Regions from separate parts of the Clostridium oceanicum genome, predicted to be linked through region 3. Evidence: predicted binding sites of a transcription regulator. Region 3 holds the regulator's gene; each other region holds the start of a gene.
What was found. The regulator Rex, encoded in region 3, represses fermentation and respiration genes when NADH is low (regulators of the CRP and FNR family bind a similar motif). The targets are predictions, from matches to a motif close to ATTGTTAANNNNTTAACAAT.
Positions count from the first base shown of each region.

Region 1 (5,128 bases), on a different contig from region 3:
TTTTCTGGTTTAGCTTCTACTTTAGCTTCTGAAACTGGAACTACAGTAGCTTTTTCAGCTGAAACTTTTGGAGCTGCAACTGATTTTGCTGCACCTATTTTTCCATTTAAAGGTACTTCGATGTCTATTCCTTTTCCTTCAGCGATTCTAATTCTTAAAGTTCCACCATTTACTGTTGTGTTTGCATCAACGCTCATGTTTACTTCCTCCTCAAATCCTTCTAATATTTCAGGTGTTACAGGAGTTAAAGCCGGTGTGTCGACCTTTAATATAGATCCAATAACTTCTTCTCTACTTAAAACTCTTTCATCTAAGTTTAAAAGTAAAGAATCCTCAAGTTTTTCAAAATGCATTGGATTTTCTAAGTCACCAATCTTTATAGCTTCTCCTGCTTTTAAATTATATTTTAGAACTGCTTTTTCACTTCCATTTTCTAAAACTTCTTCAGAAACTTCTTCAGCTTCTGATTCTGCTTTTTTAGCTCCTTCCATTATGTCTGGAGTTAATGGAGTTAATGAATCTACAGTTTTTAACAATTTAGCTCCTATTACTTCTCCTACCTTTAGGCAATCATCTGGTATTGTTAGTAGTCCTGAATCCACCATATCTGGGAATATATCAGGATCTTCTAAATTTTCTGCTGTTATTATTGTTCCCTCTTCTGATCTACAACATACAACAGCTACTTCATCTTTTAGTTCTTCTGCATGTTCTGCTGACATTGACATATGTTAGTAACCTCCCTTAAATTCTTATTTACACTTCTACTCTTCTGGAAGTCTTCTTGTTAAAGTGTGATCTATTGTTCTAAATATATGATCAGTATGATGATATATTGGAAGCTTTGCTTTTGGAGCTATTTGCATAACTGTATTTGAACAATCATTACAATTTGAAATCATAATTCTTTGAGCTCCCTCTTTCTTAAGCTGCATAACTGCAGCTGCTTGACCTGGTCATTCACCTGGTGTCTTACATTTACCAGGACCATTTCCTTTGCCTTTTGCATATTCTATGTTTTTACAATCAACTACAGAAACTACTTCTGAGTTCATTTTTCCTGCTATATCTTTTAATCTATTTTCATTAGCTCCGCAAGCACAGACTAAAAGACCTAATTTTCCTTTGTATTGTGGTAGATTTATAGTAACAATTGCTCCACCAGATGTTTTTGTAACTGTTGATGTTTCAAAATCTCCAGCACTTCCTGTGTATGGTCCACCAATTACTAGCTCACCATATTCTCCATCTATTCCACCGCATTCTTCTATTAAATCTTTTACCATTGTACCTACTGGAACTTGAATAAATACATTTGGTTTGTTTCCACTTTTTAATTTTCCTACTACTGTTATATCTTTATCTATTACAGGTTTACCTTCTTCAACAGCTCTAGTTATGTTGCATAATGTTTCTGCATTTAAAACTACACATTTTGCTTCTAAAGGTAATTGTGTTGGTTCTAACCATCTATCAAATATAGCATTGATTATTGCTCTTTCTTCTCCCATTGGATATAAATCTTTTAGTTCTTTTATTTCTATATCATTTGAACCTTTTAAAGCATTTTTTAATACTTCTATAGTTTCACCATGTTTTGATTTTATAGCAATATATCCCTTTGGAGCTTTTGTAGCTTTCATTGCATATCTTATACCTTTTAATAAAACTTCTGGGTTTCTCTTCATAAATGTTATATTATGATGAAGTGCAGGTTCACACTCTACACAGTTTGCTATAACGTATCCATCAGGTATATCAGCTTTTAATTTAATATGAGTTGGGAATCCTGCTCCACCGGCTCCTATTATTCCAGCTTCTGCTACAGTTTCTTCTATACTGTCGCATTCCTTTATTTTTACGAAATCTGATGATTGGTTATCATCTGCTTTTACTATTATTTCTTTATCGTTAACTTCTTCTACTGTGCCTGTTACACTAGTATGAATTTTTGCACCTAAACCATTTGGTTTAGCTATGCATTCTCCTCTTTTAACTTCTTGTCCTTTTTCTACAGTTGGAACATCTGGTGCCCCTACATGCATCTTTAGAGGAAATTTGTAAAGCTTATTCATGTTACCCCTCCTCAACTTATTTACACACATATACTTCTTAGCAATGTTTATGCCAACTTTATAATTTTAATAAAATTTATTTAAAAAAAGTTAAATTTACTACAAAAAATCGCTATTTTCGCCTTTTATAAGCCTTCTTTTGTTATTTTATTATCATTTCCTATTTTTTATTCATTATTTAATTTATTTTTTAACTAATTAAAGTCAATATATTGACACTTATTTAATGTAAGTGTCAACTTTTAGTCATTATAATTATTTTTAATAGCTTTAGTTCTACTTTATTCGATTTTTTTATACCTTTTCATACTTATATATGTATGATTTTTTGACATTTTCAGAATATAAAGAATTTTATGTTAGTTGTAATCGTTATTAGGCCTTTATATATCCCCTGATATTTATATAGTAATTATTTCTGTTTGTTTATAAATAAACAAAAATAAAGTCGTTTTTTTAATATATTCTACTATGTAAATTTATTTTATGTAACTTTTATTTTTTAATTCTAAATAAATATAAAGTAATATATTACTAAAAATTATAATTTCTTAATAATAAAAAAAGAGATTGCAAAAATAAAATGCAATCTCTCTTTTTTATTATTTTATAACTTTTAAACTGTTCTAGGTTTAGAATAAGCTCTAAACATAGTAAATGAAGTATATATAATAACAACTATCACAAGCCATTTTAATATATTTATAGGAAGTGATTTTACTAAATATGCTGCTATAAACACTCCAATACATCCAAATATTGTTATTGCCATAGATGCTTTTCTATTGTATGCTTCTTCTTTAACAAATTTTGTTGCTGAAGCTGGCATTAAAAATGCGCAAGATCCCATCATTATTGGATATGCTATCTTTGGACTCATTCCAAGTAAAGATATAAGAGCCATACATGGTGCATATAATCCTATTCCAAGGGTCATAAGTGCTCCTAAAAAGAAGTTTACAACTACAGCTATTACTAATTTAACACCTGTAAGACCTATTGCATCTCCACCAGATGGCATTAATTTAAGTTGTCCTGCAAGCATTGTTACTGCAACTACAAGAAGGGCTATAGCCATTGCAAGTTGAACTTTCTTTTCATCAAGTTTAGATACAATCCCAGCTCCTATTACAGCACCAACTGTTGCTGATATTAACATAGAAAATAAAGTTACAGGCTCTACTTCTATAACTGTTATAAATATAAGAGCTTCTACAACAACAGGAATTGTACATGAAACATTAAGAGTTCCTGGAAGCACTCTATCTCTTGTTTGCTTAAATCCTCTTAATGCTGCTGTAAGTGGCGCAAAACTTCCTATTCCTAAAGTATCGAAAAAGTTAATAACCATTCCTATTATTCCTGATACTAAAAAATTAGTATCCTTTTCTAATTTTCCTTCTTTTGCTGCTTTGTAATAGTCTTTTAAAAAGAAAACTCCAAAATAAATTGTTAATACAGCTAATAGACCTGTAACTACTTTTACTATCATTTGTATCCCCCTATTTCCTTTTTTTATTTAGTTTATTATAAACAATACATTTTTAAATATATTATTTGTGTTAACTTATGTTTATAAAATATATTATGCAAATTATTTAATTAGATAAAGATTGACTTTCTTTAGCTTTATTTTTACTATAAGCTTTAAGCATAGTAATTGAAGTGTATACTATAACTACTATTACTATCCATGTTAAAACTTTTATAGGAAGTGATTTCACCAAATATGCTGCTATTAAAACTCCTATAACCCCAAATATTGTTATAGACATAGACACTTTTCTATTATATGCACTTTCTTTAACAAATTTTGATGCTGAAGCTGGCATCAAATAAGCACAAGAACCCATCATTATTGGATATGCAACCTTTGGACTCATTCCAAGTGCATATATAAGTGCCATACATGGTGCATATAATCCTATTCCAAGAGTCATTAAAGCTCCTAAGAAAAAGTTTACTACTACGGCTATTACAAGTTTTCCTCCAGTAAGTCCAATAGCATCTCCTCCCATTGGCATAAGCTTTAATTGACTTGCAAGCATTAATACAGCAACAACCAAAAGCGCAAGTCCCATTGCAAGCTGAACTTTTTTCTCATCAAATTTAGATACAACACTAGCTCCAACAACTGCACCTACAGTTGATGATATCAACATAGAAAATAATGTTATAGGATCTACTTCTATAACTGTTATAAATATAAGTGCTTCCGTAACAACTGGCAAAGTACAAGAAACATTTAATGTACCTGGAAGTACTCTATCTTCTACTAAATGAAAAAATTTAAGCATTGCTGTAAGTGGTGCAAAACTTCCTATTCCTAAAGTATCAAAGAAATTTGCTACAAACCCAACTCCTCCAGCAATCCAGAAGTTATCTTTTTCTAAATTTCCTTCCTTTGAAACTTTTGCATAATCCTTAAAAAATGTAATCGCAAAATAAATAGTCAAAATTAGAAGTACCCCAAAAACTACCTTTACTATCATAAAGCGCCCTCCTTAATTATTTATAATCTATATAATTAGTTCATATATAACAAACTAACTATAACTTTATAATTTTTAGAAAACTCTTTTGTTACTCAAATACTAACTTAATTAGATTTTATCTACAGTACTTCTATATATTGGTTTCACATTTTATAGAAATGGGCCCTATATATTTATAAGAGCCCACTTAATATCATTTTAAAAACTATATGTTTTAATAACACAAATTATATATTAAAGAAATTTGTCATAAAAAATAACTTTTCTTAATATAATTTTATTATGATTTTTAATACTTTATTACTTTATAAGTATTATTTTAAAACAAATCCGTATTTAACTGGATCATCTGGATCAACTAAGAATTGTGAAAATCCTGTAACATATGCACTACCAGTTATTTCTGGAATTATAGCATCATATTCTCCAACTTTTGTTTCAGACAATATTTTACCTCTGAATTTAGTACATATAATACTTTCGTTTACGATTTCTTCTCCTACCTTCATTTTTCCTTCAGCATGAAGTAATGCCATTTTAGCACTTGTTCCAGTTCCA
Region 1 is NZ_BAAACG010000006.1:84,453-89,580, reverse strand. Features, by position in the region: gene prdA (D-proline reductase (dithiol) proprotein PrdA) at 1-728, opposite strand, end outside; gene prdC (proline reductase-associated electron transfer protein PrdC) at 765-2,105, opposite strand; gene ABDZ71_RS03800 (TSUP family transporter) at 2,692-3,567, opposite strand; gene ABDZ71_RS03795 (sulfite exporter TauE/SafE family protein) at 3,674-4,567, opposite strand; gene ABDZ71_RS03790 (proline racemase) at 4,885-5,128, opposite strand, start outside.
Region 1: the regulator Rex is predicted to act here: its motif matches at 2,214-2,233, upstream of prdC (proline reductase-associated electron transfer protein PrdC).

Region 2 (5,128 bases), on a different contig from region 3:
GAATCTGTCTATCTTTAGTTCTTCTGCCTGTTACATGCTTTATCTGATCAAATCCTATTTGCTTTAAGTTACACTTTATTGTGCCGATTTTATCTCCTCCAACTACTAATACACTCACTTAATCACCTCACTTAATTGATATTGATTTTCATTTACAATTATATAGCTATTTTATGCTACAGTCAATAGATTTATGCCTTTATAAATATTAAATTTAAACCAATTTTATCTCTTAAAGCTTGAATCTTCCCTATAATAATCTATTATAAAAAAATTTATAATTTACTTAATAAAAGAAGCTATCAGAAAATTACTTTCTGATAGCTTCTTTTGTATATACTTTATATTAAATTACTTTTTTGTTTTTTTAGATACTTTTTTATTTCCAGTAAAAGCATTAATGTACATTTGTTTAATTTCACTTATTAATGGATATCTTGGATTTGCTCCTGTACATTGATCATCAAATGCTTGCTCTGACATAACATCTAATGTTTCGTAGAAGTCACCTTCTGTTACTCCTGCTTCTTCTATAGTTTTTGGTATATTAACTTTAGCTTTTAATTCATCTATAGCTTTCATTAAAAGTTTTATTTTTTCATCATCGTCTTTTCCACCTAAATTTAAATAATCTGCAATTTTAGCATATCTACACTTAGCACTTGGGTATTTATATTGTGGAAAAGCGGCTTGTTTTGTAGGATTTTCTACTGAATTAAATTTAATTGTTTCATTTATTAATAATGCATTAGCTATACCATGTGGTACATGATGTGTTGACCCTAATTTATGAGCCATTGAGTGACATACTCCTAAGAAAGCATTAGCAAATGCCATTCCTGCTATTGTAGATGCATTTCCCATTTTTTCTCTAGCTTCTACATCAGTATTTCCATTGTTATATGCCTTTGGTAAATATTCAAATATAAGTTTAATAGCTTCTAATGCTAATCCATTTGTATAGTTTGAAGCCATTACAGATACGTATGCTTCTATTGCATGTGTTAGTGCATCAATCCCTGAAGCTGCTGTTAATCCTTTTGGCATATTCATCATTAAATCTGCGTCAACTATAGCTATATCTGGAGTTAATTCATAATCTGCAAGAGGATATTTTATTCCTGTTTTTTCATCTGTTATAACCGCAAATGGTGTTACTTCTGATCCTGTTCCTGCAGAAGTTGCTACGCATACCATTGTTGCTTTGTCGCCCATATGTGGGAATTCATAAACTCTTTTTCTTATATCCATAAATCTCATAGCTAAATCTTCAAATTCTATTTCTGGATGCTCATATAATACCCACATAATTTTAGCAGCATCCATAGCAGATCCTCCACCTAGAGCAATTATAGCATCTGGTTTATAATTTTTCATTTCTTCTGCTCCAGCTTTAGCTACTTTTAAAGTTGGATCTGGCTCAACATCTGAGAATATTTTATAAGAAACTCCTATTTCATCTAATACTTTAGTTATTTTATCTACATATCCTAATTCATGTAAAACTCTATCTGTAACAATAAATGCCTTTTTCTTGTCTTTTAAATCTTTTAAGGCTATTGGAAGACATCCATATTTAAAATAAACTTTTTCTGGAACTCTAAACCAAAGCATGTTTTCTCTCCTCTCAGCTACATTTTTAATGTTTAATAAATGTTTAGGGCCTACATTTTCTGAAACAGAATTTCCTCCCCATGTTCCACAGCCAAGAGTTAGTGATGGAGCTAACATAAAGTTATATATATCTCCAATAGCACCTTGAGAAGATGGCATATTTACAATTGTTCTACCAGTTTTCATTGTAGCTCCAAATTTAGCTATTTTTTCTTTTGCTTTTATTCTATCTGCATATAAAGAAGATGTATGACCAAAACCGCCTAATTCTACAAGTCTACAAGCTTTTTTAAGTCCTTCTTCAAAACTTTTTATTTTATACATTGCAAGTACTGGTGATAATTTTTCATGTGAGAATGGTTCTTCAAGTTCTACAGATTCTACTTCTCCTATAATAACTTTAGTCTCTTTTGGAACTTTAACTCCTGCCATTTCTGCTATTTTATAAGCTGGCTGACCTACTATCTTAGCATTTATATTTCCATTCACAAGAATTACTTTAGCTACTTTTTCTCTTTCTTCTTTATTTAAAAGATATGCACCTCTAGCTAAAAGTTCTTTTCTAACTTCATCATATATTTTATCTGATACAAGTAAAGATTGCTCTGATGCACATACAACTCCATTATCAAATGTTTTTGACATTAATATTGAACTAACTGCCATTTTAACATTACATGTTTCATCTAATATAGCTGGAGTATTTCCTGCTCCAACTCCTATAGCAGGCTTTCCTGAAGAATAAGCTGCTTTAACCATTCCAGGACCACCAGTTGCAAGTATTGTATCTGCTTCACTCATTATTGCTTTTGAAAGCTCAAGTGTAGGTTCATCTATCCATCCTATTATATCTTTTGGAGCACCGGCTTCAACTGCAGCTTCTAAAACTATTTTAGCAGCTTCAACTGTAGATTTTTTTGCTCTTGGATGAGGTGAAAATATAATTCCGTTTCTAGTTTTTAAAGATAATAGTGATTTATATATAGCAGTTGAAGTTGGATTTGTTGTAGGAACGATAGCTCCAATAACTCCTATAGGCTCTGCTACTTTTGTTAATCCAAAAGCTTCATCTTTATCTATAACTCCACATGTTTTTTCATCTTTATATTTGTTATAAATATATTCTGAAGCAAAGTGATTTTTTATAACCTTGTCCTCTACTATTCCCATTCCAGTTTCTTCTACAGCCATTTTAGAAAGTCTTATTCTAGCTTTATTAGCAGCCATTGCTGCATGTCTAAATATCTTGTCTACCTGTTCTTGAGTATAAGTAGAATATTCCTTTTGAGCTTTTCTTACTTGGTCAAACTTCTTCATTAGTTCTTCCATATTTGTCACCTTCATAAACCACACCTCTTATTATATTATTTTAATTTTTATAAATTTCTTTTTAAGTATCTTTTTTATTTTTCTCATATATTAATCATTTATACTTGTTATATTTTTAACAATTTCTATATTACAGTACTATATGCCTCAAGTCAATATATCTTTGTTAATTTTTTATCATTTTAAAGATATATTTCTATATTATATTCGGTAAACGTTTAGTTTTTATAATAATTTTAAATTATAATCAAAAATAAGCTTAAAAAGCACTATATATAAGATATATAGGTTTAGAATTTTTAGAATTTTCTATTCACGTTAACCTATTAACAATTATTAGAAAATACAGCTATACCGCTATAGAAATCCACATAGATATTTTATAAAACAACTCAATAACCTAATACATTCCATTTTTTACTTTAAAATGATGCTATTCTTAATAATGTTAATATATTAACATTATATTTCAAAGCAAAACCTTCTTTCTTTTCATACTCTCCTTTCAATAATTACATATAGAAAAGAGTTTTTATTAATTCTAATATTTCACTGATTTTAAAATAAAGTAAAAAATCTTATTAATTAAATTTATATATTTAAGGTAACTAATTCATTTTTAAAATTATAGTATCTTAAATAAAATCAAAACAAACCTTTAACAAAATAATTTGTTAAAGGTTTGTTTTGTATATACTTCTATAAGGTAAATTCATATAAATTATTTGATACTTTCTTTTTTATTGTTACTATATACATTTATATACATATTTTTAATTTCACTTATTAATGGATATCTTGGATTAGCACCTGTACATTGATCATCAAATGCTTGCTCTGACATAGCATCTAATGTTTCGTAAAAATCATGTTCTTTTACTCCTGCTTCTTCTATAGTTTTTGGTAAATTAACTTTATCTTTCAATTGATCTATAGCTTTTATTAAAAGTTTTACTTTTTCATCATCATCTTTTCCACCTAAATTTAAATAATCTGCAATTTTAGCATATCTACTTTTAGCACTTGGATATTTATATTGTGGAAAAGAAGCTTGCTTACTTGGATTATCAGATGAATTAAATTTTATTGTTTCATTTATTAACAAAGCATTAGCTATTCCATGAGATATATGATGAACTGCTCCTAATTTATGAGCCATTGAATGACATACTCCTAAAAAAGCATTAGCAAAAGCTAGTCCTGCTATTGTAGATGCATTAGCCATTTTTTCTCTAGCTTCTACATCGGTTTTACCATGGTTATATACTCTTGGTAAATATTCAAATATTAATTTTATAGCTTTTAATGATAATCCTTCTGTATAATCTGAAGCCATTACAGATACATAGGATTCTATTGCATGAGTTAGTGCATCTATTCCTGTGGAAGCTGTCAATGCTTTTGGCATATTCATCATTAATTCTGGATCAATTATAGCCATATTTGGAGTTAACTCATAATCTGCAAGTGGATATTTCATACCTGTTTTTTCATCTGTTATAACAGCAAATGGTGTTACTTCTGAACCTGTTCCAGCTGAAGTTGCTACGCATACCATTGTAGCCTTATCTCCCATATGTGGAAATGTGTATATTCTCTTTCTTATATCCATAAATCTCATAGCTAAATCTTCAAATTTTAATTCTGGATGTTCATATAATACCCACATAATCTTAGCAGCATCCATAGAAGATCCTCCGCCTACAGCAATTATAACATCTGGCTCAAAGCGCTTCATTTCTTCAGCACCTTTTTTAGCAACTCTTAAAGTTGGATCTGGCTCTACATCAGAAAACAACTTACAGGATACCCCATCATTTTCTAAAACTTTAACTATTTTATCTATATATCCTAAGGATGTTAAAACTTTACCTGCAACTATAAATGCTTTTTTCTTACCTTTTAAATCCTTTAAAGCTACTGGAAGACAACCATATTTAAAATAAACTTTTTGTGGTACTTTAAACCAAAGCATATTTTCTCTCCTCTCAGCTACATTTTTAATGTTTAATAAATGTTTAGGTCCTACATTTTCTGATACTGAATTTCCTCCCCATGTTCCACAACCAAGAGTTAACCCCGGTGCTAATTTAAAATTATATATATCTCCAATTGCGCCTTGAGAACATGGCATATTAATAATCGTCCTACTAGTTTTCATTGTAGTTATAAACTTATCTATTTT
Region 2 is NZ_BAAACG010000013.1:258,274-263,401, reverse strand. Features, by position in the region: gene ABDZ71_RS15165 (DUF2325 domain-containing protein) at 1-118, opposite strand, end outside; gene adhE (bifunctional acetaldehyde-CoA/alcohol dehydrogenase) at 352-2,958, opposite strand; gene adhE (bifunctional acetaldehyde-CoA/alcohol dehydrogenase) at 3,665-5,128, opposite strand, start outside.
Region 2: the regulator Rex is predicted to act here: its motif matches at 3,047-3,066, upstream of adhE (bifunctional acetaldehyde-CoA/alcohol dehydrogenase).

Region 3 (5,128 bases):
ATCAGGATTTGAATATACTTCTTCTAAGCAAAGCTGCTGTTGTAAACTTTCTATATCACTTTCTAAATTTTCTATATCACTTTCTAAATTTTTGATTTTTAATTTTTTTTCTTTTTCTTGTTTTTTTAGTTCTCTTTTCTTTTTCTTTTCATGCTGAATTTGAGTTTTAGTTTTTCTACAAGAAGAGTCATCTTCTATTGTTTCACATTCAAATCTATTAGGATTATTTTTTTTATGAATGTAGTAATCGTAATTACCTAAAAATTGATTTATACCATCTATATTTAATTCATATATTTTATTTATAACTTTATTTAAAAAATATCTATCATGAGATATTACAAGTACTGTACCGTTATAGTTTAATATAGCAGATTCAAGAGCTTCACGAGACATAATATCTAAATGATTAGTAGGTTCATCTAATAATAGAAAATTAGATTTTGATAACATAAGTTTTAGTAGATTTATTTTACATTTTTCTCCACCGCTTAAAGAGTGTATTTTTTTAAATACATCATCTCCAGTGAAAAGAAAAGCTGCTAGAGCATTTCTGATTTCTGTTGTAGTCATTTTAGGGAAAGAATCCCATACTTCGTCTATAATAGTTTTATTTTCATCTAAGTCAGATTGTTCTTGGTCATAATACCCTATAAATACATTTTTACCAACAACTTTTATTCCAGAGTCTTTAGGTAAATTATCCATAATTATCTTAAAAAGAGTTGTTTTACCTCTACCGTTTTCACCGATTAAAGCGATTTTTTCACTTCTTTTAATATCAATATCTATATTTTCAAATAATAATTTTTCTCCATATCTTTTAGAAAGATTTTCTATATGCAGTACATCATTTCCGCTTCTAATTTGAGTTTCGAATTTAAGATTTACAGAGTCTGGTTCTTTATCTGGAGAATCTAGTTTTTCCATTTTATCTAAACTCTTTTGTCTGCTTTCAGCAGCTTTTACACTTTTTTCTCTATTAAAAGATTTATATTTTTCAATTATTTTTTCTTGTCTTTTAATTTCTGCTTGTTGAATATTATAAGCTTTTAATTCAGCTTCATATTCTTTTTTTCTAAGTTCTATGAATTTAGAATAGTTTCCATTATAAGTATGCAAATGCTTATTTATAATCTCAAAAGTTGTATTTGTAGTTTTATCAAGGAAATATCTATCGTGAGATATTACTAATACAGTTCCTCTATAGGCAGTTATATATTCTTCAAGCCAACTTATAGCATCTAAGTCTAGATGATTGGTAGGTTCATCTAAAAGTAGCACATCAGGATTTCTTAATAGTAGTTTACATAAAGCAACTCTAGTTTTTTGACCACCACTTAGTATACTTATTTTTTTATCAAAATCTTTTTCTGAAAAGCCAAGACCTGTTAAAACACGATTTATTTCTCCTTTATAAGTATAACCACCTCTATTTACATATAAATCTGTATATGTTGTATAATCTTTTATTATTTTTTCATGATAATCTTTTTTAGATTCATCATAAGGTTCATTCATTAAATTTTCTAGTTCAGATATTTTATTTTCAAGCTTAATTAATTTATTAAATACTGTTAAAGTTTCTTCATATATAGAATTATTAGAGTCTAAAGATAAATGCTGAGCTAGATATCCTACAGTTTTACTTTTGTCTAGAAAAATTTCACCACTATCTTGAGTCATATTATTTGTTAATATTTTAAATAGAGTGGATTTACCAGCTCCATTTGGACCTATAAGACCAACTTTATCTCCTTCATTTATATTAAAACTTATTTTATCTAAAATTAAATCAATACCAAACATTTTAGTTAAATTTTTACAGCTTAATATTATCATCAGTTTCACCTTCCTTAACAAATATTATTTTACTATGGAATAGAAGTATTGTGTAGTATTAAACTTTTATATTTGATTTTTTTGATATAAATAATATAATATATAAGTAAGGTATTTTGAAGTATTAATGTATAATTATAAAATATATGGTACAATATATATAAGAGAAACTGTAAAGGATGATATTAAGGGGTGTAGTAATGGAAAAGAAAAAGAATATTTCAATGGCAGTTATCAGAAGGTTACCTAAATATCATAGATATTTACAAGAGCTTTTAAACAATGATGTGGATAGAATATCATCAAAAGAGCTTAGTGAAAAAATTGGTTTTACAGCATCACAAATAAGACAAGATTTAAATTGCTTTGGCGATTTTGGCCAACAAGGATACGGATATAATGTTAGCGAATTATATCGTCAAATAAGTAATATATTAGGATTGTCAGATTCATATAATATTGTGATAATTGGAGCAGGTAACATAGGACAGGCGTTAGCTAACTATACTAGATTTGAAAAGTTAGGATTTAATTTAAAGGCTTTATTTGATGCAAATCCTAAACTTACAGGACTTAAGATAAGAGAAATAGAGATACATGATATTGATTATTTATCAGAATACCTACAAGAAAATTCTATAGACATAGGAATAATAAGTGTTCCTAGTACAAATGCACAAAAAGTATGTGACATTTTTGTTAAAAATGGAGTAAAAGGTATTTGGAACTTTGCACCAGTTGATTTATCGGTACCGGATAACGTTGTAGTGGAAAACGTACACTTAAGCGATAGTTTATTAACATTAACTTGTTTAATAAATAAAAACTAAAAAGTATATCTTAGTTCTTTATCGTTATAGTATTAACAATTGAAAAAACTTAAAAAAACTCTCTTTAATAATTTAAAGGGAGTTTTTTGCATATTACTATGGAATATTTTAAAATATTATGAAATATATCTAGAAAATACAAAATATAAATAATTTTTAAAAAATTTTTCGTATTTTGTGTTATAATTTAATTGTTATAAAATTATTTTATTCACGGGGGAATAAGGGTATGTACAAAATTTTAGAAAAACAAGAAGTCGCTCCTAACATATATCTTATGAAGATAGAAGCTGTTAGAGTAGCAAAAGCTGCAAAACCAGGACAATTTATAATTGTAAAAATGGATGAAAAAGGAGAAAGAATACCGCTAACTATTTGTGACTATGACAAAGAAGAAGGATCAGTTACTATAGTATTCCAAACATTAGGTGCATCTACAAATAAGATGGCTACATATAATGTTGGAGATTATTTTGCGGATTTTGTTGGACCACTAGGACAACCTTCTGAATTTGTTCATGAAGATCTTGAAGAATTAAAGAAGAAAAAAATTATTTTCATCGCAGGAGGAGTTGGTACTGCACCAGTTTATCCTCAAGTAAAATGGTTAGATGAGCATGGTATAAAAGCCGATGTAATTATAGGATGTAAGTCTAAAGAAAACTTAATATTAGAAGATGAAATGAAAAAAGTATCCGGTAATGTATATGTTGCAACTGATGATGGATCATATGGATACAAAGGTTTAGTAACAAATTTATTAGAAGATTTAATACAAAAAGAAAATAAGAAATATGATGAAGTTATCTCTATAGGACCTATGATCATGATGAAATTTGTAACTAAGCTTACAAAAAAATATGATATAAAAACAGTAGTTAGTTTAAATACATTAATGGTAGATGGTACAGGAATGTGTGGAGCATGCAGAGTTACTGTTGGTGGAGAAACTAAATTTGCTTGTGTTGATGGCCCAGAATTTGATGGACATTTAGTAGACTTTGATGAAGCTATGAGAAGACAAACAATGTATAAGACAGAAGAAGGTAAAAAAGCTTTAGAAGAGCAAGAAAGAAAAGAAGGACATGTATGTCATATTGGATTGGATGGTGATCATTAATGGATAGAATGAAAAGAATACCAATATCAGAACAAGCTCCTGATGTAAGAAATAAAAACTTTAAAGAAGTTTGTTTAGGTTATACAGAAGAAGAGGCTGTTAAAGAAGCTAGCAGATGTTTAAATTGTAAAAATCCTATGTGTGTAAGTAAATGTCCAGTATCTATAAACATACCTGGATTCATAAAACACGTAAAGGATGGAGAATTTGAAAAAGCAGCTCAAGTTATAGCAGAAGATAGTGCTCTTCCAGCTGTATGTGGTAGAGTATGTCCTCAAGAAAGCCAATGTGAAGGTAAATGTGTTCTTGGAATAAAAGGTGAGCCAGTAGCTATAGGAAAATTAGAAAGATTTGTAGCTGATTGGTCTAGAGAACATGATATAGATTTATCAAAAACTGAACCAAAGAAAAATAAAAAAGTAGCTGTAATCGGTAGTGGTCCTGCTGGACTTACTTGTGCTGGTGATTTAGCTAAAAAAGGATACGATGTAACTATCTTTGAAGCTTTACATGAGCCTGGTGGAGTTTTAGTTTATGGTATACCAGAATTTAGATTACCAAAAGATACAGTTGTAAAACATGAAATAGAAAATGTTAAAAAATTAGGCGTAAAGATAGAAACTAATGTAATTATAGGTAGAACAGTAACATTACAAGAATTAGTAGATGAAGAAAACTTTGAAGCTATTTTTGTAGGTTCAGGAGCTGGATTACCTAAATTTATGGGTATAGATGGAGAAAATTTAAATGGAGTTTTCTCAGCAAATGAATTTTTAACTAGAACAAACTTAATGAAAGCATTTAGAAGTGACTATGATACACCTATAAAAGTAGGAAAAAAAGTAGCTGTAGTAGGTGGAGGAAACGTTGCTATGGATGCTGCTAGAACTTCTAAAAGATTAGGTGCAGAAGTTTATGTAGTATATAGAAGATCAGAAGATGAACTTCCAGCAAGAAAAGAAGAAGTACATCATGCAAAAGAAGAAGAAATTAACTTTAAACTATTATGCAATCCAGTAGAAATAATTGGAGATGAAAATGGTTGGGTAAAAGGTATGAAATGTATTAAGATGGAACTTGGAGAACCAGATCAATCAGGAAGAAGAAGACCTATTCCTATTGAAGGTTCAGAATTTATATTAGATGTAGACAGTGTAATTATGTCTCTTGGAACTTCTCCAAATCCACTTATAGCTTCAACAACAGAAGGTTTAGAAGCTAATAAAAGAGGATGTATTATAGCTAAAGAAGAATCAGGGGTTACTACTAAAGAAGGAGTATTTGCAGGGGGAGATGCTGTAACAGGAGCAGCTACAGTTATATTAGCTATGGGTGC
Region 3 is NZ_BAAACG010000003.1:57,199-62,326, reverse strand. Features, by position in the region: gene abc-f (ribosomal protection-like ABC-F family protein) at 1-1,842, opposite strand, end outside; gene ABDZ71_RS02045 (redox-sensing transcriptional repressor Rex) at 2,043-2,672, shown strand; gene ABDZ71_RS02040 (sulfide/dihydroorotate dehydrogenase-like FAD/NAD-binding protein) at 2,902-3,792, shown strand; gene gltA (NADPH-dependent glutamate synthase) at 3,792-5,128, shown strand, end outside.